One region of the Luteococcus sp. H101 genome, then DNA from elsewhere that is predicted to be linked to it. Evidence: riboswitches for the same ligand, from Rfam matches in the RefSeq annotation. Region 1 holds a riboswitch; each other region holds the start of a gene.

The links. A riboswitch is a leader RNA that binds a small molecule or an ion and turns the genes downstream of it on or off. The one in region 1 is predicted to bind cobalamin.
Region 2: another riboswitch for cobalamin. It lies ahead of AAEX60_RS09450 (hypothetical protein); the one in region 1 lies ahead of mutA (methylmalonyl-CoA mutase small subunit).
Region 3: another riboswitch for cobalamin. It lies ahead of AAEX60_RS12200 (CbiQ family ECF transporter T component); the one in region 1 lies ahead of mutA (methylmalonyl-CoA mutase small subunit).
Region 4: another riboswitch for cobalamin. It lies ahead of cobN (cobaltochelatase subunit CobN); the one in region 1 lies ahead of mutA (methylmalonyl-CoA mutase small subunit).

The regions. Positions count from the first base shown of each region.
Region 1 is NZ_JBCDMW010000044.1:3,823-11,014, forward strand. It holds rRNA gene AAEX60_RS15920 (16S ribosomal RNA) at 1-1,330, opposite strand, end outside; cobalamin riboswitch at 1,916-2,155, shown strand; gene mutA (methylmalonyl-CoA mutase small subunit) at 2,309-4,201, shown strand; gene scpA (methylmalonyl-CoA mutase) at 4,198-6,384, shown strand; gene meaB (methylmalonyl Co-A mutase-associated GTPase MeaB) at 6,501-7,192, shown strand, end outside.
Region 2 is NZ_JBCDMW010000022.1:83,144-90,335, forward strand. It holds gene AAEX60_RS09425 (elongation factor G-like protein EF-G2) at 1-874, shown strand, start outside; gene AAEX60_RS09430 (SRPBCC family protein) at 1,006-1,470, opposite strand; gene trmB (tRNA (guanosine(46)-N7)-methyltransferase TrmB) at 1,554-2,330, shown strand; gene truA (tRNA pseudouridine(38-40) synthase TruA) at 2,420-3,229, shown strand; gene AAEX60_RS09445 (class I SAM-dependent methyltransferase) at 3,226-3,822, shown strand; adenosylcobalamin-variant (AdoCbl-variant) riboswitch at 3,868-3,949, shown strand; gene AAEX60_RS09450 (hypothetical protein) at 4,037-4,699, shown strand; gene AAEX60_RS09455 (hypothetical protein) at 4,794-6,398, opposite strand; gene AAEX60_RS09460 (ABC transporter ATP-binding protein) at 6,368-7,162, opposite strand.
Region 3 is NZ_JBCDMW010000029.1:41,323-48,514, forward strand. It holds gene AAEX60_RS12180 (alpha/beta hydrolase) at 1-629, opposite strand, end outside; gene AAEX60_RS12185 (hypothetical protein) at 629-1,474, opposite strand; gene AAEX60_RS12190 (ATP-binding protein) at 1,577-3,346, opposite strand; gene AAEX60_RS12195 (NUDIX hydrolase) at 3,488-4,000, shown strand; cobalamin riboswitch at 4,049-4,178, shown strand; gene AAEX60_RS12200 (CbiQ family ECF transporter T component) at 4,245-5,312, shown strand; gene AAEX60_RS12205 (ABC transporter ATP-binding protein) at 5,309-6,898, shown strand; gene AAEX60_RS12210 (ECF transporter S component) at 6,964-7,192, shown strand, end outside.
Region 4 is NZ_JBCDMW010000004.1:66,716-73,907, reverse strand. It holds gene cobF (precorrin-6A synthase (deacetylating)) at 1-680, opposite strand, end outside; gene cobN (cobaltochelatase subunit CobN) at 677-4,315, opposite strand; cobalamin riboswitch at 4,320-4,443, opposite strand; gene AAEX60_RS00960 (mechanosensitive ion channel family protein) at 4,519-5,409, shown strand; gene AAEX60_RS00955 (EamA family transporter) at 5,574-6,470, shown strand; gene AAEX60_RS00950 (hypothetical protein) at 6,498-7,192, opposite strand, start outside.

The DNA.
Region 1 (7,192 bases):
CTGCGATTACTAGCGACTCCGACTTCATGGGGTCGAGTTGCAGACCCCAATCCGAACTGAGACCGGCTTTTTGAGATTCGCTCACCCTTACAGGCTCGCAGCTCATTGTACCGGCCATTGTAGCATGCGTGAAGCCCTGGACATAAGGGGCATGATGACTTGACGTCATCCCCACCTTCCTCCGAGTTGACCCCGGCGGTCTCCAATGAGTCCCCACCACTACGTGCTGGCAACATTGGACGAGGGTTGCGCTCGTTGCGGGACTTAACCCAACATCTCACGACACGAGCTGACGACAGCCATGCACCACCTGTGTACCGACCAAAAAGGGGCCTCCATCTCTGAAGGTTTCCGGTACATGTCAAACCCAGGTAAGGTTCTTCGCGTTGCATCGAATTAATCCGCATGCTCCGCCGCTTGTGCGGGGCCCCGTCAATTCCTTTGAGTTTTAGCCTTGCGGCCGTACTCCCCAGGCGGGGTACTTAATGCGTTAGCTGCGGCACGGATCACGTGGAATGTGACCCACACCTAGTACCCACCGTTTACGGCGTGGACTACCAGGGTATCTAAGCCTGTTTGCTCCCCACGCTTTCGCTTCTCAGCGTCAGGAAAGTCCCAGAGAACCGCCTTCGCCACCGGTGTTCCTCCTGATATCTGCGCATTCCACCGCTCCACCAGGAATTCCGTTCTCCCCTAACTTCCTCTAGTCTGCCCGTATCAGAAGCAGGCTCAGGGTTAAGCCCTGAGTTTTCACTTCTGACGCAACAAACCGCCTACAAGCTCTTTACGCCCAATAATTCCGGACAACGCTCGCACCCTACGTATCACCGCGGCTGCTGGCACGTAGTTGGCCGGTGCTTCTTCTACGCATACCGTCACTCTCGCTTCGTCTGCGTTGAAAGCGGTTTACAACCCGAAGGCCGTCATCCCGCACGCGGCGTTGCTGCATCAGACTTCCGTCCATTGTGCAATATTCCCCACTGCTGCCTCCCGTAGGAGTCTGGGCCGTATCTCAGTCCCAATGTGGCCGGTCGCCCTCTCAGGCCGGCTACCCGTCGAAGCCTTGGTGAGCCACTACCTCACCAACAAGCTGATAGGCCGCGAGCCCATCCCAAACCAAAAAATCTTTCCAACAACCACCATGCGATGAAAGCTGAATATCCAGTATTAGCCACCGTTTCCGGCGGTTATCCCAGAGTCTGGGGCAGGTTACTCACGTGTTACTCACCCGTTCGCCACTCGTGTACCCCGAAGGGCCTTACCGTTCGACTTGCATGTGTTAAGCACGCCGCCAGCGTTCGTCCTGAGCCAGGATCAAACTCTCCGTTGAAAAATATCGACAACCACCAAAGGCGGCAACGTCGTCACATCAACAAGTTCGAAACCCGACATACCAGAAAACTGGCAAATCAAAATTCCATACTCAAAGAAACCATAACCACCAACCAAACCCCCACAAAAGGGATCCAATCAATGGCCACGGGTAAATTTAGGCATTGACCTTAGACACGCTGTTGAGTTCTCAAGTTTCGGGCACGACCCGCGCTCACATCCCACGACGCTCGCTTGGGGCAACTCGACAACCTTACCGGCAATCTTTCGGAGTGTCAACTCCGATCCTCGACCGGCTGGCAGTGGGCCATGCGTCGCAACGCCTGACTTCCTGCCGTGGACTGCCTTGCGGCAACCCGTTCAACTTTAGTTCATCGAACTTTCCGTTGCAAATCCGTCGTTTCCGGCGGATCTGGCGCCATCATGCCCCGGGCTTGGCCGGAGCGGCAGGCGCGAGAGAAGACTATAGCCACTCCGCGGCGCGTCGTCCACTCGGCGCCGAGACGGTCGACCGGGCGCGCCTACGGTCTGACCACAAGTGCCATTTTCTCACCCCGCCACCCCCGCGCAGACAGGCCTCCCGCTAGGGTTTGAAGTGCTGGTTCGACCTGTGCACGCAGGCCGACGCAAGAGGGAATCCGGCGAGAATCCGGAACTGTCCCGCAGCGGTGAGTGGGAACGACACCACCCGTCCGGCATGCGAGGGATCGCACGCCACCGGACGAGCAGCACTGGGTCTGGGCCTGGGAAGCGGTGGTCGAGGAAGACGCCTTCGGGCGAAGTGCCCACGAGTCCGAATACCTGCCAGCGGCGTCGTACCCGCCAGGTGCGAGCGCAGGGGCGCCGGCCCCGGGATCAGTCCTGCAGGGTGTTCCCGGGCTCACGCGTCACCACCAGAACGGAACCGAGGAGTCCACACGTCAGGTCGGTCACCCTTCGGGGGAGCCGACGACAACCTCATCGGAGCAGGAGTCCCATGACAACGACTGAGCCGGACGCCCGCGGGGGTGCTGGAGAGTTCAAGCTCGCCAGCGACTTCGCGAAGCCGGGGATGGACAAGTGGCGCGAGGCAGCCGCCAAGGTCCTGAACCGCGGACGTCCAGAAGACAAGCTACTGACCGGTGACCAGGCGGTTGCCCGACTGGTCACCACCACCGTCGACGGCGTGGAGATCGCGCCCATCTACACGCTGGAGGATGCCCCGAAGGAGCTGGGCTACCCCGGCGTCGCCCCCTTCACCCGCGGCACCACAGTGCACAATGGCGAGGCCGACGCGTGGGATGTGCGGGCCCTGCACGAGGATCCCGATGCGGCCTTCACCAGCCAAGCGGTGCTCACCGACCTGGAGCGCGGCGCCAGCAGCCTGTGGTTCCGGGTTGACCCCGACGCCATCAAGGCCGAGGACCTGGCCCGCACACTGGAGGGCGTGCTGCTGGAGCTGATCACCGTCGAGGTGTCCAGCCGTACCGACCAGGAGGCCGCCGCCGAGGCGCTGCTGCAGGTCCTGGACGCCAGCGACAAGCCGCGCAACCACAAGTCCGCCGTGCTGGGCCTGGACCCGATCGGTCTGGCCGCCCTCAACGGCACCACTCCCGAGCTGGGCGCGCTGGCCGAGTGGGTCAAGAAGCTGGACGGGATGCGGAGCTCCCGCGCCATCGTCGTGGACGCCACCATCTGGCACAACGCCGGCGCCGGCGACGTGCACGAGCTGGGCTACGCGCTGGCCACCGGTGCCGAGTACGTCCGGGCACTGATCGACCAGGGGCTCACCCCCGACCAGGCCTTCGACGCGATCGACTTCCGGGTCACCGCCACCGTCGACCAGTTCGCCACGATTGCCCGGCTGCGCGCGCTGCGCACCTGCTGGTCCAAGGTGGGCGAGGTCTTCGGGGTCTCCGAGGCCAAGCGGGGTGCCCGGCAGCACGCCGTCACCTCCTGGCGCGAGGTCACCCGCGACGACGCCTACGTGAACATGCTGCGCGGCACCATGAGCACCTTCGCCGCCGGTATCGGTGGCGCCGAGGCGATCACCGTGCTGCCCTTCGACACCGCGTGGGGCCTGCCCGGCGACTTCAGCCGTCGCATTGCCCGCAACACCCAGGTGATCCTGGCCGAGGAGTCCAACATCGTCCGGGTCAATGACCCGGCGGGCGGCTCCTGGTATGTCGAGTCCCTCACCAAGAAGCTGGCCGAGGCCGGCTGGGCTGTCTTCGGCAAGCTCGAGGCTGCCGGTGGCATGGCCAAGGCCGTTGTCGACGGGCTTGCCAAGACCGAGCTGGAGCCGGTGATCGCCGAGCGCGCCAAGCGCCTGGCCACCCGCAAGAAGCCGATCACCGGTGTCTCCGAGTTCCCGAACATCGAGGAGCTGGACGTCACCACCGCCCGCCCCCGCCCCGAGGCCCCGGCCTTCGCCGGGCTCGAATGGCACCGGGACTCCGAGGTCTTCGAGGCCATGCGCGACGCCGTCAAGGCCCAGCCCAATGCCTCGGTCTTCCTGGCCTGCCTGGGCCAGCGTCGTGACTTCGGTGCCCGGGAGGGCTTTGCCGGCAACCTCTTCCACGTTGCCGGGCTGCCCACGCCCAAGGCCGAGGGCGGCTCCACCGAGGAGATCGTCGCGGCCTTCAAGCAGGCCGGCACGCCCGTTGCCTGCCTGTGCTCCAATGCCAAGGTCTACGCCGAGCAGGCACTGCCCGTCGCCAAGGCCCTGAAGGAGGCCGGTGCCAAGACCGTGTACCTGGCCGGCAACCTGAAGGAGCTGGGCGAGGGCGCATCCGAAGCCGAAGGAGTCATTGACGGCACCGTCGCCCTGGGCGTCGACGTCGTCACTCTGCTCGGCACCACCCTCGACACGTTGGGAGTCTCCAAGTGAGCACCGAGGTTCGTTTCGATTCCGTCCCGCTGGACGAGCAGGCCATCCCGGCCGACGCCCAGGCCCAGTTCGAGCAGCTGCTCGCGCAGGCGCCCGCCGTCGAGCAGTGGGTGACCCCCGAACAGCTGCCGGTTGAGCACATCTACGGCACGGACGTCTACGAGGGCATGGACTTCCTGGAGACCATGCCGGGCATCCCACCCTTCCTCCGCGGCCCGTACGCCACCATGTACACCAACCAGCCGTGGACCATCCGCCAGTACGCCGGCTTCTCGACGGCCGCCGAGTCCAATGCCTTCTACCGTCGCAACCTGGCGGCCGGGCAGAAGGGCCTGTCGATCGCCTTCGACCTGGCGACCCACCGGGGCTACGACTCCGACCACCCGCGCGTCTCCGGCGACGTGGGCATGGCCGGCGTGGCCGTCGACTCGATCCTGGACATGCGCCAGCTCTTCGACGGCATCCCGCTGGACCAGATGAGCGTCTCGATGACCATGAACGGCGCCGTGCTTCCCGTGCTGGCGCTCTACGTGGTGGCGGCCGAGGAGCAGGGGGTGAAGCCGGAGCAGCTGGCCGGCACGATCCAGAACGACATCCTCAAGGAGTTCATGGTTCGTAACACCTACATCTACCCGCCGCTGCCGTCGATGCGGATCATCGCGGACATCTTCGCCTTCACCAGCGCGAACATGCCCAAGTTCAACTCGATCTCCATCTCCGGCTACCACATGCAGGAGGCCGGAGCGACGGCCGACATCGAGATGGCTTACACCCTGGCCGACGGCGTGGAGTACATCCGCGCCGGCGAGTCCGTGGGCCTCCAGGTGGACAAGTTCGCTCCCCGCCTGAGCTTCTTCTGGGCGATCGGCACCAACTTCTTCATGGAGGTGGCCAAGATGCGTGCGGCTCGCATGCTCTGGGCCCGCCTGGTGAAGCAGTTCAATCCGCAGAACCCGAAGTCGATGAGCCTGCGCACCCACTCGCAGACCTCCGGCTGGTCCCTGACCGCGCAGGATGTTTACAACAACGTGGTGCGCACCTGCATCGAGGCGATGGCCTCCACCCAGGGCCAGACGCAGTCCCTGCACACCAATGCCCTCGACGAGGCCATTGCGCTGCCGACAGACTTCAGCGCCCGGATTGCCCGCAACACCCAGCTGTTCATCCAGCAGGAGTCGGGCAACTGCCGCGTGATCGACCCGTGGGCCGGCTCCACCTACGTGGAGAAGCTGACCCAGGACCTCGCGGAGAAGGCCTGGGGCCTGATCCAGGAGGTCGAGGAGGCCGGCGGCATGGCCAAGGCCATCGAGCAGGGCATCCCGAAGATGCGCATCGAGGAGGCCGCCGCCCGTACCCAGGCGCGGATTGACTCGGGCCGTCAGCCGGTGATCGGCGTCAACAAGTTCCAGCTGGACAAGGACGATCCGCTCGACGTGCTCAAGGTGGACAACGCCAAGGTGCGTGCCGAGCAGATCGCCAAGCTGGAGAAGCTGCGGGCCGAGCGGGACGAGGCCGCCTGCCAGGCCGCCCTGGAGAAGGTCACCTGGGCGGCTGCCAACCCCGACCCGACCGACCCGGAGCGCAACCTGCTCAAGGTCGCGATCGACGCGATGCGTGCCCAGGCCAGCCTGGGTGAGCTGTCGGACGCCCTGGAGAAGGTCTTCGGCCGCTACACCGCGCAGATCCGCACGATCAGCGGGGTCTACTCCAAGGAAGCGGAGGGTTCGACCGTGATGGAAGAGGCTCGCAAGGCCGTCGAGGCCTTCGAGGAGGCCGAGGGACGTCGTCCTCGCATCATGATCGCGAAGATGGGCCAGGACGGTCACGACCGGGGCCAGAAGGTGATTGCCACGGCCTTCGCCGATCTCGGTTTCGACGTCGACGTGGGCCCGCTCTTCCAGACCCCCGAGGAGGCTGCCGCCCAGGCCGTTGAGGCCGATGTGCACGTGGTGGGCGTCTCCTCGCTGGCAGCCGGACACCTCACCCTGGTGCCCGCGCTGCGCGCCGAGCTGGACAAGCTCGGCCGTCAGGACATCCTGATCGTCGTCGGCGGCGTGATCCCGGAGCAGGACTTCGAGGATCTGCGCAAGGCCGGTGCGGTTGACATCTACCCGCCGGGCACCAACATCCCGTCGTGTGCGGTCAGCCTGATCGAGAAGATGCGCCAGGCGATGGATGCCTGAGAAGGCAACTGGCTGAACGCCTCGGGCGGTTCGAGTTCGCTCGGGCCGCCCGAGGCGCTTTTTCCCGCACAACCCCATAGCATCCGATTGAAGAACCCGACTCGAAGGAAGCAACGATGCCCCGCACGTTCGACGTCCCGAAGCTGGCCGAGGGAGTCCGCGCCGGAGACCGCGCCGCCGTGGCGCAGGCCATCACCCTGGTGGAGTCCAAGTTGCCGGCCCACCGGCCGATGGCCCGCCAGCTGTTGACCGATCTCACCAACGCCCCGACACATGCCGTCCGGGTGGGCATCTCCGGTGTCCCCGGGGCAGGCAAGTCGACCTTCATCAACTCCATGGGGCAGCGGCTGATCGAGCAGGGGCACAAGGTGGCGGTGCTGGCGGTGGACCCGTCCAGCACCCGCACCGGCGGCTCCGTGCTGGGTGACCGGACCCGAATGGGCGAGCTCACCCAGAGCAGCAATGCCTTCGTCCGTCCCTCCCCCAGCGGCAATCACTTGGGCGGCGTCGCCCGCGCCACCCGCGAGGCGATGCTCGTGGTGGAGGCCGCGGGTTACGACGTGATCATCGTCGAGACCGTCGGCGTCGGCCAGTCGGAGGTGGCGGTGGCCGGCATGGTGGACACCTTCCTGATGCTGGCCCTGGCCCGCTCCGGTGACCAGCTGCAGGGCATCAAGCGCGGCATCCTGGAGATCACCGACGTGATCGCGGTCAACAAGGCCGACGGGGACAATGCCGGCGAGGCCAGGGTCACTGCACGGGAGCTGAGCATTGCGATGAAGCTGGTGCAGCAGTCCGGTGACCGGCG
Region 2 (7,192 bases), on a different contig from region 1:
GAACCAGCCCGAACCGCTGCTTCCCACCGCCCTCAAGGCCGCCACCCGCAATGACGAGGACAAGCTGGCCGGTGCCCTGGCGCGGCTGGTGATCGAGGACACCACGGTCCGGCTGGAACGCACCGCGGAGACCGACCAGGAGATCCTGTGGACCATGGGCCAGGCCCACACCGAGCTCCTGCTGAACCGGTTGAATGACCGTTACGGGGTCAAGGTCACCCAGGAACCGATCAAGGTGCCGATGCGGGAGACCTTCATCGCCCCCGCCAAGGCGCACGGCCGGCACGTCAAGCAGTCCGGCGGCCACGGCCAGTACGCGGTCTGTGACATCGAGATTGAGCCCGCCGAACGCGGCTCCGGCTTCACCTTCGTGGACAAGGTGGTGGGTGGCGCCGTCCCGCGCCAGTTCATCCCCAGCGTGGAGAAGGGGTTGAAGAACCAGATGGAGCGCGGCACCGTCTACGGCTTCCCCATGGTGGACGTGCAGGTCACCCTGTACGACGGCAAGGCGCACTCCGTCGACTCCTCCGACATGGCCTTCCAGTCCGCCGGCGCCCTGGCGCTCAAGGAGGCGGCGACGCCGAAGACCGTCGGGCTGCTGGAGCCGATCGACGAGATCACCGTCACCGTCGGCGAGGAATACATGGGCGCCGTGATGACCGATCTGGGCAGCCGACGCGGGCAGGTGCTGGGCACCGACGCGGACACCGAGCACCACGCCATCCTGAAGGCCTTGGTTCCGGTGGCCGAGCTGGAGCGCTACGCGGTTGACCTGCGCGGTCTGGCGCACGGCAGCGGCACTTTCACCCGTCGCTTCCACGGCTACGAGCTGGTGCCCGCCAACATCGCCGAGAAGTTCGAGCAGAAGGGCTGACCCTTCAAGGCTCCTGAGCCTGTCGAGCGACGCATGACGAGGGCCGCCGTTCCCCACCGGAACGGCGACCCTCGTCGCTTCTTGACCCGGGGGGTCGCCGGTTGGGTCTGGATACGTCGGCTCTTGTGGACCTACTTCTCGCTGACCCGCGCGGCCAGCTGCGCCAGCGTGTCCTCCAGCACCTGCGCCGGCAGGATCGGGAAGCGGGACTTGAACTTGCTGCTGCGTACCTCACTCCAGTCATAGGTGAGCGAGACCTTGGTGGCCTGGGACCCCTCGGGCTCCAGCTCGTAGACCCATTCCCAGCCGCCGGGCTCCTCCCCCTCGCGGGCCGGTCGCCAGGCCAGCAGCTTGTTCTCGATCAGCCCGGTGACATGGTTCTCCATCCGGTACTCGCCGCCCATCTTCTCGTGGAACATGTCCATGCTGAAGACGTCGCCGACCGCCTGGATCCGCTGGTCGCCCTGCTCGGCACCGCGCACCATCTCCGACGCGTCGATCGAGACATGGTTGCGGGGCAGCGTGAGCACGTCGAAGATGTCCTTGGCGGGCGCATCGATCACGCGGGAAATGGTGAGACTTTCAGTGGTCGTCATCCTGCCAGCCTTGCGGAGGCCGGAGCGCGGCGGCCAGCGATTCCGCTGGACGCTGACATCGCCCGTAGGATTGTCCGGTGCCAATGCCCCCTGACGTGAGCCCGTCGACGCCGGACCAACCGCCCCGCAAGCGTCGCGTCCACCGCGAGGTGGTGAGCTTCGTGCGGCGCAGCGCCCGGATGAATGACTCGCAGGTCAAGGCGTGGGAGGCGCACCATGACCGCTGGGTGATCGAGGTGGCGCAGGGCGAGACGGAGACCTCGATCGTCGCGCAGCCCCAGCCCGACTGGGAGGTGGTCTTCGGCCGGGAGGCACCGCTGATCGTGGAGATCGGCTCCGGCACCGGGGAATCCCTCGTCGCGATGGCCAAGGCGCATCCCGAGGCGAATGTGGTGGCCTTCGAGGTCTTCCAGCCCGCCGTCGCCTCAACCCTCAGCCGGATGGCGCGGGAGGGCGTGGACAACATCCGGATCGTGATGGGCAATGGCCAGCAGGGCCTGGAACACCTCTTCGAGCCGGGCTCGATCAGCGAGCTGTGGCTCTTCTTCGCCGACCCGTGGCACAAGGTCCGCCACCACAAGCGACGTCTGGTCGGCGCCGACTTCGCGCAGCTGGTGCGTTCCCGGCTGGTCGACGGCGGGCGCTGGCGGCTGGCCACCGACTGGGATGACTACGCCGAATGGATGCGGGAGGTGTTGGACGTCGCCTCCGGGTTGGTGAACGAACACCTGGACCCGGCCGATCCCGAGAACACCGGGTGGGCGCCGCGGCTGGAGCTGCGCCCAGTCACCAAGTACGAACGCAAGGGCCTGGCAGCCGGCCGCACCATCCACGACCTGACCTATCGGAAGACCTCGTGACCGGCCATCCCGACCCGACGGCCGAGCAGGGCCGAACCCCGACGGCCGAGCCTGTCGAGGCCCCGTCGACCCCCCTCACCCGTTGGCGGTTGGACATCGCCTATGACGGCGCCCGCTTCTCTGGCTGGGCCAGCCAACCGGACCTGCGCACCGTGCAGGGCGAACTGGAACGCTGGATCACCCAGGTGCTGCGGTTGCGCGAGCCGGTGCAGCTCACCGTCGCCGGCCGCACCGACGCCGGGGTGCACGCCCGCGGCCAGGTGGCCCACGTGGACCTGCCGTCGACGGTGGACACCTCGCGGCTGCAGCGACGGCTGGACCGGGTGCTGGACGAGGACCTGCAGGTGCTGCGGGTGAGCCCCGCCCCGCCCGGCTTCGACGCCCGCTTCTCGGCCATCTGGCGTCGCTATGTCTACCGGGTCTGGGACGAGGTCTCGCGGCCAGATCCGCTGCTGCGCGGGCACATCGCGCAGATCCGCGGCGTCGTCGACGTGGACGCCACCAATGAGGCCGCCCGGATGCTGCTGGGTCTGCATGACTTCGCGCCCTTCTGCAAGCCGCGCGACGGGGCCACCACCATCCGCACCCTGACCGGCCTGCACGCCGCGCGGACCCCCGACGGAGTGCTGGAATACACCGTCACCGCCGACGCCTTCTGCCACTCCATGGTCCGTTCGCTGATGGGGGCCATGACCACGGTCGGCACCGGGCGACGGGACCAGGCCTGGCTGGCCGAGGTGATGGCCTCGCCCAAGCGGCACAGCGGGGTGCTGGTGATGCCGGCCAAGGGCCTGTGCCTGGAGGAGGTCGGCTACCCCGACGACGACCAGCTGGCAGTTCGCGCCGAACTCTCCCGCGCCGTGCGCACCCTGCCCGAGACCCCCCTGGAGGCCCCGTGAGCCACTACTTCACCACCCCGGACGGCCCGGAGAAGCGCCGCCAGATCCACGCCACCATCTGGGGGCAGGAGCTCACCCTGACGACGGCCAACGGCGTCTTCTCGGGCACCCGACTGGATCCGGCCACCAAGATCATGTTGGACGAGGTGGCGCCGCCGCACGACGGTGCCCGGCTTCTTGATCTTGGCTGTGGCTATGGCCCGATCGCCGTCGCCCTGGCCGCCGCCTGCCCGGGCAGTGTGGTGGACGCCGTCGACGTGAACGAGCGTGCCCTGGCGCTGACCAGGCTCAATGCCGACGTGATCGGCGCTGGCGGCCGGGTGCAGGCCCTCCTGCCCGAGCAGGCCGACCCGGCCACCCGCTATGACGAGATCTGGAGCAATCCGCCGATCCGGATCGGCAAGCCCGCCTTGCACGAGCTGCTGTTGACCTGGCTCCCCCGACTGGCACCGACCGGGCGCGCGGTACTGGTGGTGGGCAAGAACCTGGGCGCGGACTCGCTGGCCCGCTGGCTGACCGAGCAAGGCTATGCCTGTGAGCGACTGGCCTCCCACAAGGGCTTCCGGGTGCTGGAGGTGCGCCCGGGCGGCTGACCCGGAGGCACCGCGGCGACGCCGCAGAGCCCCGTGCAGTAGTCTTCGGCGCATTGCCGCCGCTGGGGGAATCCGGTGCAAGCCCGGAACTGACCCGCAACCGTACAGTCGGAGTACCCGGCGTCGGCAGACTCATCACCACCCGTCGTGGTCTGCGGGCGAGTCGCGGGTGGGGGCATCCGCGGCCGCCTTCCGGCCGCCGAAAGGAACCACTGTGCTCACCGCCACCGCTCGCCAGCTCGTCGCCACCGGCGCCGCCGCGGCCACCCTGTCCCTGGCACCACTGGCCGCCGTCGCCGCTCCCCTGCCGTCCGACGCCGCCCACGCCCCGGCCCGCGTCCTGCCCGCCAACCAGACCACCGACTGCCTGGACCAGGGCAAGGTGTGGCTGGTGGTGCAGAGCTCCAAGGGTGAGCTGATGGTCAACAAGTGCGTGGAGAAGGCGGCCAGCGGCACCGAGCTGCTCACCAGCGCCGGGGTGAAGATCACCAAGGATCCCAAGACCCAGATGATCTGCGCGATGGACGGGGAGCCGGCCGCCTGCCCGGCCAAGTTCGACGGCAACTACTGGCAGTACTACACCGCCACCAAGGGCGGGAAGTGGACCTTCAGCCAGGTGGGCGCGGACCAGTCCAAGCCGAAGGCCGGCACCCTCGAGGGCTGGTGCTATGGCAAGCAGTGCACCCCGACGATGCCTGCGCTGGACGGCGCCGCCGGGACGGCCAGCACCAGCGCTGCACCGTCGTCCCCCGCCAGCACCGCGCCCGCGCAGGAGGCTGGCAAGAAGGACACCCCGTGGGCCACCATCGGCGTGGTGGCACTGCTGCTCTGCGCCGGGGCCGCCGCCTTCCTGGCCAGCCGTCGCAAGAAGGCCTGAGCCGCCCGCAGACCCATCCACCCGTCGCGGCGTCGCCCTGCCGATCGTGCCACACGGCCGGGGCGACGTTGGGCAGGCTGGGCACCCGGGGTGATCACTCCTTGCTGTAGGTGACCTGTTTGAGCACCTCGGGCCAGCTGCGCTCCAGCACCCGGCCGCCCCAGACCACCGAGCCGGCCAGCAGGGCCAGTCCGTAGACCGGTGCTGCGCCCAGCAGCAACCAGCCCAGCCAGGGCCGCGACGCGGTCAGGAAGAGCGGGATGATGAAGGGCAGGGCCAGCAGGCCGGTGGCGAGCATGCTGACCAGACTGAGCAGGATGCCCGCCGCGCCGCCGCCCTCCCCACGGGAGAAGGCGTTCTGCCCGGGCGGCGGCTGCGGCACCTGCCAGAAGGCACCGGTGACGGTGCCGACGGCGGCTCCCACCAGCAGTGATCCGAGCGTGCCACCCACCAGTTCCGGCGCCAGTGCCCATCCGTCGGAGACCGCCATCAGCACGACGTCGATCAGCAGGGCGATGGGCAGCAGGATCCATCCGGCGGCCAGCAGCCGGCCCAGTCGGTCGGCCCGGCCACTGACCCCGGCGGAGATGTGCATCCACAGCGCGCTCCCGTCGTAACTGATCTCCTGCGCCACGGCCAGGGATCCCAACAGCAGCATGGAGAAGATCGCCGGGAACAGGATCCCGCGCCCGCTGATCATCGAATCCTCCCCGGAGCCCCCGAGCAGGCTGGGGGCCAGCATCAGCAGCGGCATCAGCAGCACCGAGACGGCCAACACCAGGTGCCGGGGGTCACGACGCCAGTAGCGCAGCGAGCGGCCCGCGATCGCTCCGGCTGGCCCCGAGGGCACCAGCCGGTCCACAACGGAGTGCGCCTTGGCCCGCCCACCGGCACCACCGGCTTCCAGCGGCGAGGTTAGCGCCCGGGACAGGGAACGTTCCCAGAGCAGCCACAGTGCCGCGACCAGCGCGACGGCCAGCGCAGTGTGGGCCGCCAGCAGGCCCCATCGGCCGGTGGCCGCATCCCAGGGAAGCGCCCAGGCCCAGCCGAAGGGCGTCCAGGAGGCCACCGAGGCCAGGCGCGCCGCCCGCTGTTCGAGCTGCTCCACATTGCCCAGCCAGCGAATCACCAACTGGACGCCGACTCCGCTGCCCATCGCCAGCAGGCCCAGCAGCAGCGCGGCACCGTCCCGGTAGCGGCGGGTGCTGAGCGCCGACGAAAAGCTGGCAGCCGCGGTGCGGGCCAACAGGATGCAGGTGGTGCAGCCGAGGATCGCCGCAACCAACGCGCACATTGCCGTCAAGGCGCCGGTGCTCCAACTGGCCACCTGGACCAGGGCCAGCAGCGCCGTGAAGACGCCCCCGATCCCCACCAGGCCGGAGACCAGCAGCCCCGGCATCAGCTGCCGGGCACTCACCGGGAAGAGCGCGAACCGGCCCGGGTCCAGGGTCTGGTCGCTGCCGGAGACCAGCAGGGTGCCCAGCGGCCAGCCCAGGGTCAGCGCTGCGAAGCCGACGGTGGTGGCGCCGCCGTGCAACTGGTCGGAGGCGAGGCGCAGCCCCATCAGGGCGACCGACAGCCAGCCGAGGGCCCCCAGGGCGTAGAGGCCGATCACCACCAGGCCGATGATCTTGGCGGTCTGACCCTGCAGTGAGCGTCGCAGCAGCGTCAGTTTGAGTCGGACGAGTGTCCCAACCATGCCAACCCCTCCCCCGCGTCGCTCGTCCCGCCCACCAGCTCGATGAAGCGCTCCTGCAGTCGCCGCCCCTGGGTCACCTCGGCCGTCGGGCCGATCGCCAGCACCCGCCCGTTGGCAACCACCGCGACCGCATCGCACAGGCTCTCCACCAGCTCCATCACATGGCTGGACAGCACGACGGTGCCGCCACCGGCCACGAAGTCGTGCAGGATCTGCCGGATCGCCTGGCCGGAGACGGGATCCACCGCCTCGAAGGGCTCGTCCAGCACCAGCAGTCGCGGATTGTGCACCAGGGCACAGGCCAGCCCGATCTTCTTGGTCATGCCGGCGGAATAGTCGCAGACCAAGGTATTGGCGTCCTGCGTCAGCCCCAGGGCGCGCAGCAGTGCCTGGGCCCGACTCTCGATCTGGTCGGGTGCAACGCCGCGCAGCCCGGCAGCGAAGCGCAGCAACTCCAGGCCGCTCAACCGATCAAACACCCGCAGGCCATCGGGCAACACGCCCATCATCGCCTTTGCCGCGACGGGATCGCTCCACACGTCGTGGCCCCAGACCTCCACCTGGCCGGCGTCGGGACGGAGCAGACCGGTGGCCATGCTCAGGCTGGTGGTCTTGCCCGCCCCGTTCGGCCCGACCAGGCCAAAGAGGCAGCCCGCGGGCACGGCCAGCGAGAGGTTGTCGACCGCCACCTTCGGCCCGAATCGCTTGGACAGACTGCGCATCACCAGAACGGGAGCGCCGTAGTCGGAACGTGGTTGACTCATCCATCCAGTACATCGCCCCATGGGGCCAGA
Region 3 (7,192 bases), on a different contig from region 1:
TAGCGCAGCCGGGTGACCCGGTCCACCAACGGCACCAGCGGCACCGGCGGCAGCCGCATGCCGCGGGCGGCGGCCGCGATCACGCCGTGCAGGTCAGCGAAGGGGGAATCGGCCACCACCCGGGTGACGCGGGAATCCCCGGCGGACACCAGCAGCGCCACCGCGGCTCCCATGGAGAAGCCCACCACGTCGATCTCCGCCCCGGGGCAGCGGGCCGCCACCCAGTCCAGCGCGGCCGCCAGGTCCAGCTGCTCATAGTGCGCGACGGACTGCGGCCCGTCCGCGGAATCCCCATTGCCGCGGAAGTCGAAGACCAGTACCGCGGCGCCGGCCCGCCACAGGCCCGGGCCGATGCCCAGCATGTCGGCCTTGCTGCCCCGATGCCCGTGACAGACCACCACAACGTGGGTCGCACCGGGCCGGTCGAACCACCAGCCCGCCAGCCGGGTGCCGTCGCCGGCGGTGAACCAGACGTCCTCGGCGGACATCCCCACCTCGAAGGGGCTCATCGCGTAGGCCAGGGCGGGGCGCTGCGGTCCGCTGATCTGGTGCGCCGCGGCCAGCGCGCCGACGGCAAGACCGCCTCCGGTCAGGCCGAGGGCGGTCAGGGCGGTGCGAACCCGGGGCATCAGTCGCCGAAGAAGTCGCCGAGGCCGTCGAACATGTCGCCGATGCCGTCGCCGATGCTCTCGAAGCCGTCACCGATCCCCTCGCCGATGCCCTCGAAACCGTCACCGATCCCGTCGCCCAGGCCGCCGTCGAAACCGCCGCCGAACCCGGGGCCGTCGAACAGCGAACCCACGCCATGGAAGACCAACGAGCCGATCGCGATGTCCCGGATCAGGTTGGAGCCGGACCAGCCGGAGTAGTAGCCCTGCGCCCACGGCGCGTAGGCCGGGCCGCCCTGCCAGTAGGGCACCCTCTGGGCGCCCACCTGCACGGTGCGGATGTAGGGATCGGCACCGGCCAGCACCCGCTCGGCGTCGGCGGCACAGGCCGGGATGTCGCGCTGGGTGCCGCCCGGGGGAGTCCAGGTGACGTTCTGGCTGCTGGGGCCGTGCGCCGGGTTGAAGAAGCACGGCGGGCGCTTCTGCGGCAACGGCTCACCGGCCACCCGGGCGTTCACGCACGCGATGGCATAACGCCCGTCCTCCAGGATCTCCGTGACGTGCTTGACCTCGTCGGGCGTGGTGACGGCGGCCAGGGAGGACTTGGCGTTCTCATAGGCGTCCAGGGCGCGCTCGTAGTCCTGACGCATGGCCTGGTCCAGCGGATGGCCGGCCACCTCCGAATCCAGCCGCTGCAATTCCTCGCCGAACTTGGTGACGTCCTCGTCCGCGGCCCGACGGCTGGTGGTCAGGGCGGTCTCCAGCGCCGCCGCCCGCTGCGCCTCGACGGCCTTGCGCTGGCGGCTGGACTGGAACAGGCCCACCACGACGGCGAGCATCGCGATGACCAGAAGGAGCTCAAACATGGTTTCCAGTGTGGGGCATGCGTGAGGCGGGCCCAAGTCATGGGCCCGCCTCACGGGAATTCATGGTGACTTCACAGGTGACCGCCGGTCACCGGCTGAGAATCACTCAGGATCGACGATCTCGCACAGCACCGCACCGGCGTTGACCGTTTCGCCGGGGTTCGCGGCCAGCGCCTTGACCACACCGGTCCGGTGAGCGGTGACCGGGTTCTCCATCTTCATGGCCTCCAGCACCACCACCAGCTCGCCTTCCTCCACGGTGGTGCCCTCCTCGACGGCCACCTTCACGACGGTGCCCTGCATGGGCGCGGTCAGCGAGTTACCCGACGGGGCCGAGGCCTTGGCGCCGCCCCGGTCACGCTTGGTGGGCTTCTTCTTGCCGGACGGCTTGGCCGCGGTGGCCAGGTTGCCGGGCAGCTTGACCTCCAGCCGCTTGCCGTTGACCTCCACCACGACGGTGGTGGGCTCCGGCACGTCGTCGGCCTCGCCCAGTTCGCCGGTGTAGGGGGCCACCTTCAGGTCGGCCTCCGTCTCGATCCAGTTGGTGTAGACGCCGAACTTCTCGCCGTCGCCCTTGAAGGCCTCGTCGTCCAGGACCGCCTGGTGGAAGGGGATCACGGTGGGCATGCCCTCCAGGACCAGCTCCTTCAGGGCCCGACGGGAGCGCGCCAGCGCGTTGTCCCGGCTGGTGCCGGTGACAATCACCTTGGCGACCAGCGAGTCGAAGGAACCGGGCACCGTCATGCCGGTGTGGTAGCCCTCGTCGACGCGCACGCCGGGGCCCGTCGGCGGGACCCACTTGACCAGGGTGCCGGGGGCGGGCATGAAGTTGCGGCCCGCGTCCTCGGCATTGATCCGGAACTCGATCGAGTGGCCGCGGATCTCGGGATCGTCGAAGCCGAGCTCTTCGCCATTGGCAATCCGGAACATCTGCTGCACCAGGTCCAGACCGGTGACCTCCTCGGAGACGGGGTGCTCCACCTGCAGGCGGGTGTTGACCTCGAGGAAGCTGATCAGGCCGTCCTGGGCCACCAGGAACTCGCAGGTGCCGGCGCCGACGTAGCCGGCCTCCTTCAGGATCGCCTTGGACGAGCTGTACAGCCGCTCCAGCTGCTCGTCGGTGAGGAAGGGCGCGGGGGCCTCCTCCACCAGCTTCTGGTGACGACGCTGCAGGGAGCAGTCACGGGTGGAGACCACCACGACATTGCCGTGCTGATCGGCCAGGCACTGGGTCTCGACGTGACGCGGCTTGTCCAGGTAGCGCTCGACGAAGCACTCGCCCCGGCCGAAGGCGGTCACGGCCTCACGGGTGGCGGACTCGAACAGCTCCGGCACCTCTTCCATGGTGCGGGCCACCTTCAGGCCGCGGCCACCGCCACCGAAGGCGGCCTTGATGGCGATCGGCAGGCCGTGCTCCTTGGCGAAGGCGACAACCTCATCGGCATCCGCCACCGGGTCCGGCGTGCCGGGAACCAGCGGGGCGCCCACCTTCAGCGCGATGTGACGGGCCTTGACCTTGTCGCCGAGGTTCTCGATGGCCTCGGGCGAGGGGCCGATCCAGATCAGGCCCGCGTCGATGACGGCCTGGGCGAAGGAGGCATTCTCGGCGAGGAAGCCGTATCCGGGGTGGATCGCGTTGGCGCCGCTGCGCTGGGCGACCTCGAGGATCTTGTCAACATTCAGGTAGGTCTCGGCGGGGGTTGCCCCGTTGAGCGCGTAGGCCTCGTCGGCGAGCTTCACGAAGAGGGCTTCGGAGTCGCTGTCGGCATAGATTGCAACGCTTCCGATCCCGGCATCGGCGGCGGCACGAATCACCCGAACGGCAATCTCGCCGCGGTTCGCCACGAGCACCTTGGTGATCTGGTTTCCCACTGTTCCTCCTTGAACTGGCCTGCTTCATGGGCCTTGCTGCTGGGAGTCTATTGCCTGCTGGCCTGCTTCGGCAGCCGTTGGACCTGCTCACTCACAGTGTGGAACGAAAACCTTTGCCGGGCGCCGCACTATTGTGGCCGCATGCCTACCCCCGAGTTCATCCTGGAACTGCGCAAGTCCATCGGTCACGCCATGCTGTGGCTGCCCGGCACCACCGCCGTCGTGCTGCGGCCGGGGCCGCGCGGGGAGCAGGTGCTGTGCGTGCAGCGCTCCGACAACGGCTCCTGGACGCCGATCTGCGGGATCGTCGAGCCGGGGGAGGACCCGCATGTGGCCGCCATCCGGGAGGCGGAGGAGGAGGCCGGCGTCCGGATCGAGATCGAACGGATGGTCTGGATGAGTCCCACCGGCGAGATGCAGTATGACAACGGCGACCGCAATGACTACCTGGACCACACCTTCCGCGCCCGCTGGGTAGGTGGCGAGGCCAGCGTGGGCGACGACGAGTCTGTCAACGTCGGCTGGTTCGATCTGGATGCCCTGCCCCAGCCGATGGCCGAGATCCAGCGCCGCCGGATCATGGTGGCTGCCGGCAACCCGCCCGAGGTGCTGTTGGGGGTGCAGGCCGCCCTGGACTTCCTGGGCGAGGGCTGACTCTGGTCGTCGGTCTCGCGTGCCGCGCAGCGGACCATCCCGGCCGTCGCGCTACCGTGGTGCGGTGATCGACGGGGGAATCCGGTGCGAGACCGGAACTGACCCGCAGCCGTGAGGTCTCCCGGGCGGTAGTGCCCGCGAGCCGAGTCGGAATGCCCGTCGACGACCGACTCGATTGACCCGTCGCGGCCCGCGGGAGAGTCAGGGGCGCGGCTCCTGGCCCGTGCGCCGCGGGAAGGACCCCGTGACCCGCACCCTGCACCCGATGGCCTGGTGGGCCTGGGCCCTGGGCTGCGCCGTGGCGGTCAGCACCCTCTACAACCCGCTGCTGGTGGTGCTGGTGGTGGCCGCGGTGTGGGCGGTGGTGCTGAACCGGCGCACCCGGGCACCCTGGGCCAAGGCGGCCGGCGCGTACCTGACCCTTGCACTGGTGGTGCTGGGCATCCGGGTCTTCTTCCAGATCCTGCTGGGCATCAACCGCACCGGTCAGGTGCTGTTCACCCTGCCCCAGCTGCAACTGCCCGGCTGGGCGGCCGGTCTGCGGATCGGCGGCCCGGTCACCCTCGACGGCCTGCTGTACACCCTCTACGACTCGCTGCGGCTGGTGGCGATGCTGCTCTGCGTCGGGGCCGCGAATGCCCTGGCCAATCCCAAACGGGCCCTGCGGGTGGTCCCGCCCGCGCTGCACCAGCTCAGCGTCGCCCTGGTGGTGGCGCTGAGCGTGGCGCCGCAGCTGATCGAGAGCGTGCAGCGGGTCCGCCGGGCCCGGCGCCTGCGCGGTGGGGCCAGCCGCGGCTGGCATGCCGTGCGGGCCGTGGTGGTGCCGGTGCTGGAGGACGCGATCGAACGTTCCATGCTGCTGGCCGCGGGAATGGAGGCCCGGGGCTATGGCCGCACCCACGCCCAGCGCCCGGTGGGCCGCGCGCTCACCGCCCTGCTGCTGGGCGCCCTGGTGCTGATCACCCTGGCCACCTTCCTGCTGCTGGGAATTCCGGGTTCCGGACCCTGGGGGTGGGCGCTGCTGGCGCTGGGGCTGGTGGCCGCGTGGCTCGGGCTTCATCGCTCCGGCCAACGGCTCGCGGTGACCCGCTACCGTCCCGACCCGTGGGAATGGCCCGAATGGTCGGTCTGTGCCGCCGGGGCACTGGCCGTCGGGGCGGTGCTGTGGCTGCAACGCGTCGTGCCCGACGTGATGTCGCCGTCCTCCTCGCCGCCGGTCTGGCCACAACTCGACCCCCGGATGCTGCTGGTGCCCGCGTTGGCCCTGCTGCCACTGCTCACCACCCCGAAACCGCCCAAGGATGCCCTGTGATCACCTTCGACGACGTCACGCTGCGCCACCCGGGCGCCGCGCGGCCCACGCTGGCCAACCTGGACTTCACCATTCCCGACGGGGACCTGTGCCTGGTGGTGGGACGCACCGGTGTCGGCAAGTCCACCCTGCTGGGCGCCATCAACGGCCTGGTGCCGCACTTCACCGGCGGCCACCTCAACGGCGACGTGCGGGTGGCCGGCCGCTCCACCCGCACCCACCGCCCGCGGGAGATGGCCGAGCTGGTGGGCTATGTGGGGCAGAACCCGCTGGCCGGCTTCGTCACCGATCGGGTGGAGGACGAGGTGGCCTATGGGATGGAGCAGCTGGGCCTGTCCCCAGCCACCATGCGCAAGCGGGTGGAGGAGACCCTGGACATCATGGGGATTGCGCCGCTGCGCAACCGGGCGCTGATCGAGTTGTCCGGCGGGCAACAGCAGAGGGTGGCGATTGCGGCGGTGCTGGCCGCGCAGCCGCGCGTCGTGGTGCTGGACGAGCCCACCAGCGCCCTGGACCCCACCGCTGCGCAGGACGTGCTGGCCTCCATCACCACCCTGGTGCACGAGGTGGGCCTGACCGTCGTGCTGGCCGAGCACCGGTTGGAGCGGGTGATGCACGCCGCCGACAGCGTGCTCTGGCTGCCCGGCGACGGCTCCGCCCAGTACGGCCTGGCCGGACAGGTGCTGGCCCGGGCCGACGTCGTGCCGCCGCTGAGCGCCCTGGCCCGGACGCTGGGCTGGGCCGAGGTGCCGCTCAGTGTGCGCAATGCCCGCCGACGGGTGGCCGCCGAGGGCATCACGCTCAAGCCGCTTGCCCCTGCACGGCTGCCACGCGGTGAGGTGGTGGCCCGGCTGGACAGGTTGCGGGTGGCCTACGACGATCTGGTGGCGGTCAACAGCATCAGCCTGACCTTCCAGCGGGGCACCATCACCGCCCTGATGGGCCGCAATGGCGCCGGGAAGTCGTCGCTGATGTGGGCCCTGCAAGGGGCGATGCCCAGCACCGGGGAGCTGGTCGTCGATGGGACTGATCCGCGGACCGTCCCCGCCCAGCGCGCGCGGCAGGTGGTCTCCCTGGTGCCGCAGAATGCCACCGACCTGCTCTATCTGCCCACCGTCGGACAAGAATGTGCCCAGGCCGACCAGGAGACCCACTCACCCGCGGGCTCCACCGCGGCCATCCTGGCCCGGTTGGGGGCCGAACTGGATCCGCAACGGCACCCCCGTGACCTGTCCGAGGGGCAGCGGCTGGCGCTGGTGCTGGCCATCCAGCTGGCCGCTCGCCCGGCGCTGATCCTGCTGGACGAACCCACCCGCGGTCTGGACTACGCCATGAAGCAGCAGCTGCACCGGATCCTGACGGACCTTGCCGCGCAGGGCAGCTGCATCCTGGTCAGCACCCATGACGTCGAGTTCGCCGCCCAGGCCACCCAGCGCACCATCGTGCTGGCCGACGGGGACGTGGTGGCCGACGGGCCCACCCGCGAGGTGTGCACCAGCTCTCCCAGCTTCGCACCCCAGGTCAGCAAGGTCTTCCACCCGGCCGAGGTGTTGACCGTCGACGAGGTTGCCGAGGCCCGGCGGTGAGCCCGACCCGTCCCGAGACTCGTGCGCGCCCGGCCGTGGTGCGGGTCTCCTGGCGTTCGGCCGCGATGCTCAGCGTGGCGGCGGTGATGAGCCTGCTGGCCTTCTGCTGGCCGCTGCTGTGGCATCCCGGCGCGGGCCTGTCCGGCGATGCGCACACCCCGCTGGTCTTCGCCTTGCTGCTGCCCGTGGTGATCGCGCTGGTGATGACCGAGCTGGGCAATGATGACCTGGACGTGAAGGCCCTGGCGATGCTCGGGGTGCTCTCCGCCGTCGGGGCCGCGGTTCGGCCGCTGG
Region 4 (7,192 bases), on a different contig from region 1:
CCCAACCGGCCGCTGACCAGGCGTTCCCCCGTCGCGCCCAGGTTCGCACCCCACCAGATCTGCCAGTCCCCCAGGCCGTCCAGCGGGGGCTTGGTCCAGTCCACCTCGCCCAGCATCGCCACCACATTGCGCTGTCCCGACGCGATCGCGTCGGGGAGCTTGCGCACCGCGGTGATGTGCACCGGGTCCCCGACGGCGTGCAGGCTCATCCGGTGCTTCGCGGCCAGCAGCTGCGGCGCGCTCACCCCGGGCAGCACATCCCACTCGGCGCCGGTGCGCTCACTGATCGCGGAGACGATCCGCACGGTCGAGTCGTAGAAGGCCGGGTCGCCCCAGGCCAGGAAGCCGATGGTTCCGCCGTCGCGCAGCCCGGGAGCGCGTTCCAGCAGCACCGCCTCCAGGGCATCCAGCCGCGCCTTGTGCCAGTCCGCGACGGCCTTCTTGTAGTCGTCGGGATTGCGATCCCGCTCCGGATCGGGGATGGCGACGAGTTCCTTGCCGTACGCGTCGGCCACCCGCTGGCGGACGGCCAGCAGCTCGTCGACGCCATTGCCCACCCGCGCGCCGGTGGTGCGGCCCTTGTCATAGGCCACCAGGTAGTCGGCCTCGCGCATGGCCTGCGCCACCTCCGCGGTGACATGCTGCGGGCCCATGCCGATGCCCAGAATGCGGATCTTCACTGCTGCTCCTCCAAGTCTCCCTCGACGTCAAGGTAGACCTGCTGCATCTGCTGCAGCAGCTCGGGGTCCGGCTGCTCCCACAGGCCACGGTCGGCGGCCTCGTGCAGCCGCTCGACGATCCCGCGCAGCGCCCACGGATTGGAGGTGCGCAGGAAGTCCTGGTTGGTCTGGTCCAGCACGTACTCCCTGGCCAGCCGGTCATACATCCAGTCCGGCACCACCCCGGCCGTCGCATCGAAACCGAACAGGTAGTCCACCGTCGCCGCCAGCTCGAAGGCGCCCTTGTAGCCGTGTCGCTGCATCGCGGAGATCCAGCGCGGGTTGACGACCCGGGCGCGGAAGACGCGGGCGGTCTCCTCCGCCAGGCTGCGGGTGCGGATCCGGTCCGGGCTGGTGGAGTCGCCGACGTAGGCCTTCGGCTCGGCACCGGTCAGGGCGCGCACCGTGGCCAGCATGCCGCCGTGGTACTGGTAGAAGTCGTCGGAGTCCAGGATGTCGCTCTCCACGTTGTCGACATTCTTGGCCGCCACCTTGATCCGACGGTAGTTGGTGCGCATGTCCTCGCTGGCCGGGACGCCGTCCAGGCCGCGGCCGTAGGCATAGCCGCCCCAGGCCGTGTAGACCTCCGCCAGGTCCTCGTCGCTGCGCCAGTTGCCGCTCTCCACCACCTGCAGGATGCCGGCGCCATAGCTGCCCGGCTTGGAGCCGAAGATGCGGGTGCGGCTACGGCGTTCGTCGCCGTGCTCGGCCAGGTCCGCGGCGCTGTGGGCGCGCACATGGTTCTGGTCGTCGGGCTCCTCGAGACCTGCGACAAGCTGCACCGCGTCGTCCAACATCGCGACGACGTGCGGGAAGGCGTCGCGGAAGAAGCCGGAAATGCGCACCGTGACGTCGATCCGCGGCCGACCCAGTTCCTCCAGCGGGATCACCTGCAGGCTGTTGACGCGCCGCGAGGCCTCGTCCCATTCCGGCCTGACTCCCAGCAGGGCAAGGACCTCCGCGATGTCGTCGCCGCTGGTGCGCATGGCCGACGTCCCCCAGACGCTCAGCCCCACGGAGCTTGGGTAATCGCCGGTCTCGTCCAGGTAGCGCTTGAGCAGCGAGTCGGCCATCGCCTGACCCGTCTCCCAGGCCAGCCGCGACGGGATGGCCCTGGGGTCGACGGTGTAGTAGTTGCGGCCGGTGGGCAGCACGTTGACCAGGCCGCGCAGCGGCGAGCCCGACGGTCCGGCGTTGATGAAGCCGCCCGCCAGGGCGTGGATGACGGCGGTCAGCTCGTCGGTGGTGCGGGCCAGGCGGGGAACCACCTGCTCGGCGGCAAAGCGCAGCACCCGGGCGACCTCCGCAGCATCCACGCTGGCCGGGCTCGTCGAGGCCACCCGGTCCGCGGCCTCCGGGATCCAGCCGGCCTCCTCCATGGCCTGCACCAACTCCCGCGCGACGCCCTCCACCTCGTCGGTGCGCACGGCATCCGCGTCGTCGGCCAGCCCCAGCGCGCGACGCAGCCCGGGGACCGCGGCGGTGGCGCCACCCCAGACCTGGCTGGCGCGCAGGATGGCCAGCACGAGGTTCACCCGGGCCTCACCGGCCGGAGCGCTGCCCAGGGTGTGCAGGCCGTCGCGGATCTGGGCGTCCTTGATCTCGCACAGCCAGCCGTCGACGTGCAGCAGGAAGTGGTCGAACTCCTCGTCCTCCGGACGCTCCTCCAGGCCCAGGTCACGGTGCATCTCCGCGGCCCGCATCAGGCTCCAGATCTCGCCGCGGATGGCGGGCAGCTTGGCCGGGTCCATCGCCGCGATGTTGGCGTGCTCGTCCAGCAGCTGCTCCAACCGGGCGATGTCGCCGTAGCTCTCGGCGCGCGCCATCGGCGGCACCAGGTGGTCGACGATCACCGCGTGCGCCCGCCGCTTGGCCTGCGCCCCCTCCCCGGGATCGTTGACCAGGAAGGGATAGATCAGCGGCAGCGAACCGATCGCGGCATCCGGCCCGCAGGCGGCGGACAGCGCCGCATTCTTGCCCGGCAGCCACTCCATCGAGCCGTGCTTGCCCAGGTGGACCACCGCGTCGGCGCCGAAACCGTGCTCGATCCAGCGGTAGGCGCCGATGTAGTGGTGGCTGGGCGCCATGTCCGGGTCGTGGTAGATCGCGACGGGATTCTCCCCGAAGCCGCGGGGCGGCTGGATCATCAGCACCACATTGCCGGCCTGCAGGGTGGCCAGCACCAGTTCGCCGTCGTCGTTGACGAAGAGCTGACCGGGGCCCTCACCCCAGGCCTCGGTCATCTGCTCACGCAGAACCGAGGGGAGGTCCGCGGTCCACTCGCGGTACTGCTCGGGGGTGATCCGGACGTGCGCATCGGTGAGCTGGGCGCTGGTCAGCCACTCCTCATCCTGTCCACCGGCCGCGATCAGGGCGTGGATCAGGGCGTCGCCGGCGACGGTGTCGTCATCACCGTCGATGATCCGGGTGACCTCGTTCTCCCCACCCAGGTCATAACCCTCGTCACGCAGCCGGCGCAGCAGCCGCACCGCGGAGACGGGGGTGTCCAGGCCCACCGCATTGCCGATCCGGGCGTGCTTGGTGGGGTAGGCGGACAGCATCAGCGCGATCTTCTTGTCCTTGTTGGGAAGGTGTCTCAACCGGGCGTGGTGGGTGGCGAGCCGGGCAAGGCGGGTGCAGCGCTCCGGGTCGGCGACGTAGTGGGGCAGCCCCTCGTCGTCGAACTCCTTGAAGCTGAACGGCCCGGCGATGATCCGCCCGTCGAACTCCGGGATGGCGATCTGGGTGGCGGCATCCAGCGGACTGACGCCGTCATCGCTGGCCTGCCAGTCCGCCCGGGAGCTGGTCAGGCAGAGGCCCTGGATGACGGGGATGTCCAGGGCGGCCATCCGCTCCACGTCCCAGGCCTCGTCATCCCCACCTGCGCCGGCGGTTGCCGGAGTGCTGCCGCCGGCCGCCAGGACCGTGACCACCAGGGCATCCAACTCACCCAGGGCTTCATAGAGCGCGTCGGGGGCCGAGCGCAGCGAGCCGGCAAAGATCGGCAGCCCGACGGCCTGCCCGGTGGCGTCGACGGCGTCGGCCAGGGCGTGCGCAAAGGCGGTGTTCCCGCTGGCCTCGTGGGCGCGGTAGTAGAGGATGCCCACCTTGGCGAGGTCCCCGGCACCCGCCACCGGCTCGCGACGGGCCCAACCCCAGGACGGGATTTCCTGCGGGGCTTCGAATCCCTCGCCGGTGAGCAGCACCGTGTCCCCCAGGAAGGCGTGCAGCTGGGCCAGGTTCTCGGGGCCGCCCTCGGCGAGGTAGCGGTGTGCCTCGGCCGCGACACCCATCGGCACGGTCGAGAGTTCCATCAGCTCGGCGTTGGGCTGTTGCTCGCCGCCGAGCACGACGGTGGGAATCCCGGTGGCGGCGATCCGGCGGAAACCCTCGCACAGGTCCTGCGGCCCACCCAGGATGCGCGCCAGGACCAGGTCACACCCTTCGATCAGTTCGGCCATCGACTGGTGGCCGGAGCGGGCCGGATTAGCGAGCACGTACTCGGCGCCGCTGGCGCGGGCGGAGAGCAGGTCGGTGTCGGACGTGGACAGCAACGCGATGCGCACTTTTCCTCCTGGGTGGGGTTCTCGCCCCATCGTCGTTCAGGTCATGCCCGCGGTGAGTGTCTGGCTTGGTGCCCATCAAGCAATGACAAGCACATTCACAGTGGCGGAACCGCCCCGGACTCACACCGGGTTCCTGCGCCGCGAGCGGGGTCAGTCTAGCCAGCCGTCGGGTACCGGCCGCCAGCCCTTGCCGTGCGGCGCCAGCCGCCCGGCCGACCCGACACAATGGAGCCATGCTGTTGCAGAGTCTCGTCTTCGTCTGGCCGGACACGGCCGTCGCCATCGCAGTGATCATCGCGCTGGCGGTGATCGGCCGGTGGCTGGTGCAGGTGGCCATCCGACGGATGGTCAAGCTGTCCACGGATCGCGCCAAGCAGCACCTGGACAAGCTGGGCCGCCCCGGCCAGATCCTGGCGGCCGCCACCGGGATGGAATCGCAGCGGCAGAGCCAGCGCGCCGCCACCATGGGCTCGATCCTGGGCAGCGCCGCCACCTTCCTGATCGTCACCGTGGCGGTACTGACCATCCTGAGCCACATCGGGATCAACCTAGCGCCGGTGCTCGCCTCGGCCGGCGTCGGCGGCGTCGCCCTGGCCTTCGGCGCGCAGAGCCTGGTGAAGGACGTGATCAGCGGCATCTTCCTGATCCTGGAAGACCAGTTCGGCGTCGGCGACGTGATCACCGTGAACGAGATCACCGGCACGGTGGAGCACGTCGGGCTGCGAGTCACCAGCGTCCGCGACGCCAACGGGATGCTCTGGTACCTGCGCAATGGCGAGATCACCACGCTGGGCAATGTGTCCCAGGGCTGGAGCATCGCGACGATCGACCTGCCGATCAATCCGACGGAGGATCCGGCCCGCGCCGTCGAAGTGCTGGAGCGGGTCTGCACCACTTTCGCCGCCGACGAGCAGTACGCGGCCGACCTGATCGACCCGCCCGAGGTGCTCGGCGTCGAGACCATCACCGGCCAGGCGATGACCCTGCGGATCAGCGCGAAGTGCCTTGCCAACCAGCAGTGGGGGGTGCAACGGGAGCTCCGGGAGCAGGCCAAACGAGCCCTGGACGCGGCCGGGATCCGGGGCGCGATCTCCGGCTGGGGATCCGGCTCCACCGCCCCCTGAATTTCTTGGACGCCTGACCTATTTTCCCAGTAGAGCAGATGCCGTTGCGCACTGCCATAGTGGCAGTGGACCCCGATATCCGCTCTATCGGGATAACTGGGCTGTTGACCAAGATTCGACGGACAGGAAGCGGCCCCCAGTAGCCCCTGTGAGATGGTGACCGGGTGACCTCCCAGACCGCCCGTGCCATGCCCGGCGCCATCTGGATGGTGCTGGGCGCCATCGCCTCGGTGCAGCTGGGCGCGGCGGTGGCCAAGAACCTGTTCGGGGTGGTGCCGCCGGTGACCATGGCCTGGTTGCGGCTCGCGGCCGCCGCGGTGGCGCTGCTGGTGCTGGGCGCGCTCGCCCGGGCCCGACGCCCTTCGGCAGGCTCAGGAGCCGTGGCAGGAACAGGCGCAGGGAACGCGGCCGCCCCCGCCCGCTCCTGGCGCGACGGGCTGGCCTATGCCGTTTGCCTGGTGGGGATGAATGTCAGCATCTACGAGGCCTTCGCCCGGCTCCCACTGGGGCTGGCGGTCACGCTGGAGTTCCTTGGCCCGTTGGGATTGTCGGTGCTGGGCAGCCGTCGGGCCCGCGACGTGTTGTGGGCCCTGCTGGCCCTAGCCGGGGTGGCGCTGCTGGGTTTCACCCCCACCGGAATGGACCCCGTGGGCGTCTTCTTCGCCCTGTTGGCCGGGGCGCTGTGGGCCGGCTACATCGCCACCGCCGCCCGGGCCGGCCGCACCTGGGCCAGCAGGGACGCCCTCACCCTGGCCTGCGGCCTGGGTGCCGTCGCGCTGGCAGTTCCGGCCATCGCGCAGGGCGGCGCCCAGATCTGGCGGCCCGACGTGCTGCTGGCGGGCGCCGGGGTGGGCCTGCTCAGCTCCGTGATCCCGTACTCGCTGGAAATGGTGGCGCTGAAGTCCATCCCACCACGGGTCTTTGGCATCCTGATGAGCCTGGAGCCGGCGGCCGCGGCCCTGGCCGCCCTGATCCTGCTGGGCGAGAAGCTCAGCCCCACCGATCTGCTGGCGATGGGCTGCGTGATCGTCGCCTCGATCGGCGCCACCCGCTCCGCCTGAACCAGGCTCGGCGAGGAGCAGCAGTGGTCAGCAGTTCCCGCCGGCCGGCAGCTCCGCCCGGTGCTCCCGCACCCAGCCGGCGATGGCGTCCAGGTCTCGCACCCCGGCCTCGAAGCCAGCGGGGGAATCCACCATCACCGCCACGCCCAGCTGACCGCCATCCACCGGCAGCACCGCCAGCTGGCGCACCAGGTAGCCAGCACCCGACGACGGGCCCCAACCACCCTTGATCGCGGCGCCCTCCAGCCGGTGCAGCCCCCAGGCCTGGCCCGCATCCACCTGCCGCATCAGGCCCAGCACCTGGCTGGCGCCGTCCTGGCAGGGCAGCTGCGCCGCGAACCGGGCCTGGTCTCCCAGCGCCCACGGGGTCTGCCCGAAGGCGCTGTACGGCGGCCGCACGGCAGCCGGCTGGGTGCGGGTCACCGGATCCCCGCCGGCCCGCAGCACCCGGTCAACCGCGGCGGCGGCTTTCTTGCCTGCCCCCAGCTGGTGCCAGAGCTGATCCGCCGCCTCATTGTCCGACGCGGTGATCGCCCGACGGACCAGGGCCTGGGTGTCGGGCCCCGGGGAGGACAGCGCGGCGATCGACAGCGGCACCTTGGCGGTGGACCAGGCCGGGCCGGTATCCGACTTGCCCCAGTGCACGGCCTCTCCCCGGCCACCCACGGGCACCACGGCAATCCCCGCCGGTCCGCTGAGCGACGCCTGCAGCTTCCCGAAGG